2 linked regions of the Cecembia calidifontis genome follow. The protein of the gene in region 2 binds, or shares a complex with, the protein of the main gene of each other region. Links are inferred from orthologs where the notes say so. Each region holds a gene or a part of one and is shown on either strand. Other genes may lie near its edges.

Evidence for each region.
Region 1: the proteins of carB (region 2) and carA are in contact, whole or in part, in a solved structure (PDB 1KEE), measured with the Escherichia coli proteins. The link is inferred for Cecembia calidifontis from one-to-one orthologs.

The regions. Positions count from the first base shown.
Region 1 is NZ_SGXG01000001.1:144,486-147,708, forward strand. What follows is about bases 330-3,223. They hold carA (glutamine-hydrolyzing carbamoyl-phosphate synthase small subunit), read right to left. Parts: upstream 2,379-3,223; coding sequence 1,281-2,378; downstream 330-1,280. Other genes in these bases: eno (phosphopyruvate hydratase), read right to left, coding at 330-1,259; rplQ (50S ribosomal protein L17), read right to left, coding at 2,506-3,000; BC751_RS00580 (DNA-directed RNA polymerase subunit alpha), read right to left, coding at 3,006-3,223. In the rest of the region: more of eno, read right to left, coding at 1-329. UniProt on the Escherichia coli protein: Small subunit of the glutamine-dependent carbamoyl phosphate synthetase (CPSase).
Region 2 is NZ_SGXG01000001.1:491,115-494,820, forward strand. What follows is about bases 65-3,441. They hold carB (carbamoyl-phosphate synthase large subunit), read right to left. Parts: upstream 3,085-3,441; coding sequence 265-3,084; downstream 65-264. Other genes in these bases: BC751_RS02185 (DUF4834 family protein), read right to left, coding at 65-106; BC751_RS02195 (peptide deformylase), read right to left, coding at 3,403-3,441. Outside these bases: more of BC751_RS02185, read right to left, coding at 1-64; more of BC751_RS02195, read right to left, coding at 3,442-3,706. UniProt on the Escherichia coli protein: Large subunit of the glutamine-dependent carbamoyl phosphate synthetase (CPSase).

The sequences.
Region 1 (3,223 bases), 350 kb from region 2 along the record:
GCAGAGTCACCCAGCTGCTCTTCGATTCTCAACAATTGGTTGTATTTGGCCATCCTGTCAGATCTGGAAGCAGAACCGGTTTTGATCTGTCCGCAATTTGTAGCTACTGCAAGATCCGCAATGGTTGAGTCTTCAGTTTCACCTGATCTATGGGACATCACACAATTCCATCCCGCCTTATGGGCCATGGCTATAGCATTCAAGGTTTCTGTCAAAGTGCCGATTTGATTAACTTTGATCAGGATAGCATTGGCAGCCTTCTCCTTGATACCTCTTTCCAAGAACTTCACATTGGTCACCAAAAGGTCATCTCCTACCAACTGGATTTTGTTTCCAATTTTGGCAGTCAACATGGACCAACCTTCCCAATCTTCCTCAGCACAGCCATCTTCGATAGAGTCTATTGGATATTTTTCGGTTAATTCAGCCAAATAAGCTACCTGCTCTTCTCTGCTTCTTACTTTACCGTTAGGCCCTTCAAATTTGGAATAATCATATTTGCCATCTTTGAAGAATTCAGAAGCAGCACAGTCTAAAGCGATGGTCACATCATCACCGGCTTTGTAGCCAGCTTTGGCGATAGCATCCAAAATACAGGCTAAAGCCTCTTCAGTACCTCCGGAAAAATTAGGAGCAAAACCTCCCTCATCACCTACAGCAGTACTCAATCCTTTATCATGAAGGATTTTTTTCAAATGGTGGAAAATTTCGCAGCCCATTCTTATGGCCTCTGTAAAATTTTCCGCACCTACCGGTCGAACCATAAATTCCTGAAACGCAATAGGGGCATCGGAATGCGAGCCTCCATTGATGATATTCATCATAGGTACAGGAAGGGTATTGGCATTGACACCTCCTATATATCTGTACAATGGCTGCCCAGCCTCCATAGCTGCTGCTTTAGCCACTGCCAAAGAAACACCAAGGATAGCATTAGCACCTAATTTACTTTTGTTAGGTGTTCCATCCAGGTCGATCATGATCTGATCGATGAGATTTTGCTCAAAAATGCTCAAGCCAACCAATTCAGGGGCAATCACATCATTCACGTTGGAGACAGCTTTCAATACACCTTTTCCCAGGTATTTGGATTTATCACCATCACGAAGCTCTACGGCCTCATTGATACCTGTAGAAGCACCACTGGGAACAGCAGCCCTACCAAAAGCACCTGTTTCTGTAAACACATCTACCTCAATGGTAGGATTACCACGGGAATCTAAGATCTGTCTGGCATGAATGGATTGAATCAAAGTCATAATGTTAAAGGTTTAAGAGTTTTAATTTTTTCGCATTAAAGATATAAAATCATCGAATAAATACCTCGAATCATGAGGTCCAGGAGATGATTCCGGATGGTATTGTACAGAAAATGCTGGTTTTTGTTTCAAGCGGATACCTGCAATCGTATTGTCGTTGAGATGTACATGGGTTATTTCCACCAGGTCGCTTTTCTCCACATCTTCCCTTTTTACCACAAAGCCATGGTTTTGAGAAGTAATTTCACTTTTTCCTGTAAGCAGGTTCTTGATAGGATGGTTAAGCCCTCTGTGTCCATGGTGCATCTTGTAAGTGGATATACCGCAGGATTCGGCCAATATCTGATGCCCCAGACAAATCCCAAAAACAGGCTTATTCAATTCCAAAATCTCTTTGGTAGTCTTCACCGCATAATCCATTACCGCAGGATCTCCGGGACCATTGGAAAGGAAATAGCCGTCGGGATTCCATGCTTCCATTTCGGCCAAACTTGTCTTAGCAGGAAAAACCTTACAATACACCCCTCTTTCGGCCAGGTTCCTCAGGATATTCAATTTGATACCAAAGTCCAAACAGGCCACTTTTAAGGGAGCATTTTCTTCCCCAAAAAAGAATGGTTCTTTGGTACATACCTGGGAAGAAAGTTCCAGCCCGTTCATGTCCGGCACAAGATTCAACTGCGCCTTGAGTCCGGCAAGATCCTCTTCAAATTCAGAGCTGATGATGGCATTCATGGCCCCTTTAGAACGGATATGTCTCACCAGTTTACGTGTATCAATATCAGCAATACCGGTGATGCCATATTTGACCAGATAATCCTGAAGGGAGCCACTGGCATCAAGCCTGCTATACACTTCTGAAAAACTATTGACAACTATTCCGGCAATGGTAGGATGGTCAGATTCAACTTCAGAATCAATTACCCCATAATTCCCGATATGGGAGGTTGTGGTCACTACAATTTGTCCGGTATAGGATGGATCAGTATAGATTTCCTGATAGCCGGTCATGCCGGTATTGAAACATATCTCTCCGCCGTTGGTACCAGGACTGCCAATGAGCGTTCCTCTAAAGATTGTACCGTCAGCAAGAAGTAGGGTTGCTTTTTGTTTATTCATGTTGATTAAATGGACTCGCCAAAGTTAAGGAATTTTGCAGTTTTACTTGTGGTAAAATAGAAAGGATATAAAAAAAGGGATTGAACTAAAGTCCAATCCCTTTATTTTTTGAAACTTCTTGCATGAATTATTCAGCAGATTTTTCTTGATTGTTTTCTTCAGCTTTTGAAGCCTCTGCAGCAGGAGATTCTGCAGCTTTACCTGCGCCTCTTCTACTTCTTCTGGTTGTTTTCTTGGCTGGTTTGGCTTCTTTAAGCATCAACTCATTGAAATCAACCAATTCAATGATACACATTTCAGCATTATCACCAAGACGGAATCCTGTTTTGATAATTCTTGTATATCCACCGGCTCTATTACCAACTTTTTCAATCACCTCACCAAACAAAGCTTTGATACCTTCTTTGTTTTTCAGGTAAGAGAAAGCTACCCTCCTGTTGTGAGTAGTATCTTCTTTGGCTCTGGTAATCAGAGGCTCTACATATTTTTTAAGCTCCTTAGCCTTGGCAAGCGTTGTAGAAATACGCTTGTGAAGAATCAGGGAGTTAGCCATATTGGAAAGCATAGCCTTCCTGTGACTGGCTGTCCTGCCAAGGTGGTTAAATTTCTTACCGTGTCTCATTTTTATTATTCTTCATCAAGTTTATACTTAGACAAATCCATTCCGAAGGTCAAACCTTTTTCCTGGATAAGCTGCTCAAGCTCAGCTAAGGATTTCTTACCGAAATTCCTGAATTTCATCATATCGGAAATTTCAAGTTTAGCAAGATCACCCAAAGTCCTTACATCTGCAGCTTTCAAACAGTTGAACGCACGAACGGAAAGATCAAGATCTCCAAGAGGAG
Region 2 (3,706 bases):
GATCCACAAACTGCTTCAGTTTACTTCTTAAGAAAAACTGCAAAAGTTTGGAGAATATCCAGGACAGGGCAATGGCAATCAAAAGAAATTTAAATATAAATCCCATATTTAGACTTTTAGATGCAAGAAGTTAGACGCAAGACAATATTCTCAATAAGAATACTGACATAAGATCTAGTTTAAACTGAATTTCCAACCCAAATCTTATGTCTTGTATCTTGTGTCTTTAGTCTCTTAAAAACCTCCTTGGTTCCGCAATATTTTTTATCTACTCAAATAAAGATTCCTTTCGGCATAAATCTTCATGAAATAATCATCCATCAGATCATCGATGAAATAGATCGCTTCCCCTGTAGATTTCATTTCAGGACCCAATTCCTTATTCACATTAGGGAATTTATGGAAAGAGAATACCGGTTCTTTGATAGCATAACCTTTTTTCACTGGTTTGAATTCAAAATCGGTTACCTTTTTCTCCCCCAACATCACCTTAGTAGCGTAGTTGACATAAGGTTCCTGATAAGCCTTACAGATGAAAGGAACGGTTCTTGAGGCCCTTGGGTTCGCTTCAATCACATAAACCTTATCATTTTTGATTGCAAACTGAATATTGATCAACCCAACTGTTTTGAGTGCCAAGGCGATTTTGTGGGTATAAGTTTCGATTTGGCGCATCACATAATCTCCCAGATTATAAGGAGGCAATACTGCATAAGAATCTCCGGAGTGGATACCGGCAGGTTCTATATGCTGCATGATGCCAATGATATAAACATTCTCTCCATCGCAGATGGCATCCGCTTCGGCTTCAATGGCACCTTCCAGGAAATGGTCCAGGAGGATCTCATTATTTGGGATATCCTTCAGGACATTTACCACATGCTCTTCCAATTCCTTCTCGTTGATCACGATCTTCATCCCCTGACCACCAAGGACATAAGATGGTCTAACCAACAACGGGAAGCCTATAGTCTTGCACAACTCCAATGCCTCATCGGTATTATGGATAGTACCAAACTCAGGATAAGGCACATCATTTTCTTTCAGCAAGGTAGAGAAACGTCCCCTGTCCTCTGCCAAGTCTAAGGCTTCAAAGCTGGTACCAATGATAGGTATACCGTATTTATCCATTTTCTCGGCCAACTTGAGGGCTGTTTGGCCTCCCAACTGAACAATCACACCCAAAGGCTTTTCCTGAAGGATGATCTCATAAATATGCTCCCAGAAAACCGGTTCAAAGTACAGCTTATCAGAAATATCCGGGTCGGTGGAAACTGTCTCCGGGTTACAGTTGATCATGATGGTCTCATAGCCACATTCTTTGGCAGCCAACACCCCATGCACACAGGAATAGTCAAATTCAATACCTTGTCCCACCCGGTTAGGTCCTGAACCCAAGACCACTACCTTCTTCTTGTTGGAAGGCTGGGACTCATTTTCTTCACCAAAGGTGGAATAATAATAAGGCGTCTTGGCTTCGAATTCCGCGGCACAGGTATCTACGAGTTTATACACCCGCTTGATCCCCATTTCATGATAGCGCTTATTGAAGACTTCTGATTCAAGACAGCCTAGCAAATGAGCGATCTGTCTGTCTGCATAGCCTTTTTTCTTGGCCATGTCCATCAATTCCCTTGGGATGGTATCGATGTTATATTTTTCAATTTCGGCTTCCACGTGGATCAATTCCTCGATTTGTTTGAGGAACCACTTATCAATTTTGGTCAAATCATGGATAGTCCTGAAGGATATACCCAGTTTGAAAGCATCATATACATGGAACAGCCTGTTCCAGCTTGGATTGGCCAAACTGTAAAGTAGCTGTTCCTGGTTTTTCAATTCTTTGCCATCTGCACCCAGTCCATTTCTCTTGATTTCAAGAGACTGACAGGCTTTTTGAAGTGCTTCCTGGAAGTTGCGGCCGATACCCATTACTTCCCCTACTGCTTTCATGGAAAGGCCCAATCTTCTGTCTGAACCTTTGAACTTATCGAAATTCCATCTTGGGATCTTCACGATCACATAGTCAATGGAAGGTTCAAAGAAAGCAGAGGTTGTTCCTGTAATGGAATTGGTCAATTCATCCAGATTGTAGCCAATGGCCAATTTGGCGGCTACTTTTGCAATAGGATACCCGGTAGCCTTAGATGCGAGGGCGGAAGAACGGGAAACCCTCGGGTTGATTTCAATACCAATGATCTGCGAATTATCAGGGCTTACTGCAAATTGCACATTACATCCTCCAGCAAAATTCCCAATGCTGTTCATCATCTTGATGGCATAATTCCTCATCTTTTGATACACCGTATCAGGAAGGGTCATCGCGGGCGCTACGGTAATGGAGTCTCCAGTATGAACTCCCATAGGGTCGAAGTTTTCGATGGAACAGATGACGATCATGTTACCCAAATTGTCCCTCATGACTTCCAGTTCATACTCTTTCCAGCCAAGGATGCTTTGTTCGATCAAGACTTCGTGAACAGGAGAAGCCTGCAAGCCAGCCATCAAGAGTTTTTCAAAATCCTCTGCTTTCTCTACGAAAGCTCCACCGGCCCCTCCTAAAGTATAGGAAGCACGGATAATCAAAGGGAATCCGATTTCCTGAGCAATTTCTTTTCCTTGAAGGAAAGAAGTTGCGGTATCTCCCTTACAAACCCCCACGCCGATTTTTTCCATCAGGGCTTTGAATTTTTCCCTGTTTTCTGCCGTGTCGATGGCATCGATATCCACACCGATCATCCTGACACCAAATTTTTTCCAAATACCTGCCTTATCGCAGTCAATGGCGAGATTGAGCGCAGTCTGACCTCCCATGGTCGGCAATACCGCATCAATGTCCGGGTGCTCCTGAAGGATTTTGACAATGGATTTTTTCTCGAGTGGCAACAAATACACGTGGTCGGCCGTAACCGGGTCCGTCATGATGGTTGCAGGATTCGAGTTGATCAACGTGACCTTGATCCCTTCTTCCCTGAGTGACCTGGCTGCTTGTGAACCTGAATAGTCAAATTCGCAAGCTTGTCCGATAACAATAGGGCCTGAACCGATAAGTAGAACGTGTTTGATGCTGGTGTCCTTAGGCATTCTAAATGAGGTTTTAAGAGGGTTAAATACTTATGGCTAAATTGGTGCAAAATTAGGGAAATAATTTTAAGTAGCCCGATTGAATTCAAAAAACATCGGGAATTCTGGGGATTATATTAAAACCTATCTCAAACTCGAATTCCGCCTTTTAAAATCCCCACCTCACCCTTCCGAAATCGGAATTTTGAAATCCCACTTCAAAACGGCCCTTCAAATCCGGGTTGACCTACAACCATCCCTTTGTTATCAAGGCCTTTCAGGCCTAATCCGACATCAGACATCCGACTTTTGCCTTTTTACTTGGCTCTTCCCATCCCCCTAAACCCTCCACTTAAAACTCTTCTCATCAATCTCCCGCATGGTACACAAAACCCCATTCAAATGATCGTATTCATGTTGGATCAATTCAGAAATCGCCCCTTCCACTTTCCAGCTTTGTTTCTCCCAGTTTTCATCCAGGTATTCCAATGTCAGGGACTGATGCCTCTTCACTTTGACAAATAGATTGGGAAAACTCATACAGTCATCCCACAATTCAAACATCTCCTCGCTGGCATGGACGATTGCAGGGTTAATGATGATATAAGGTTTATCCAGGTTGAGATAAAAAAGCCGCTTCATA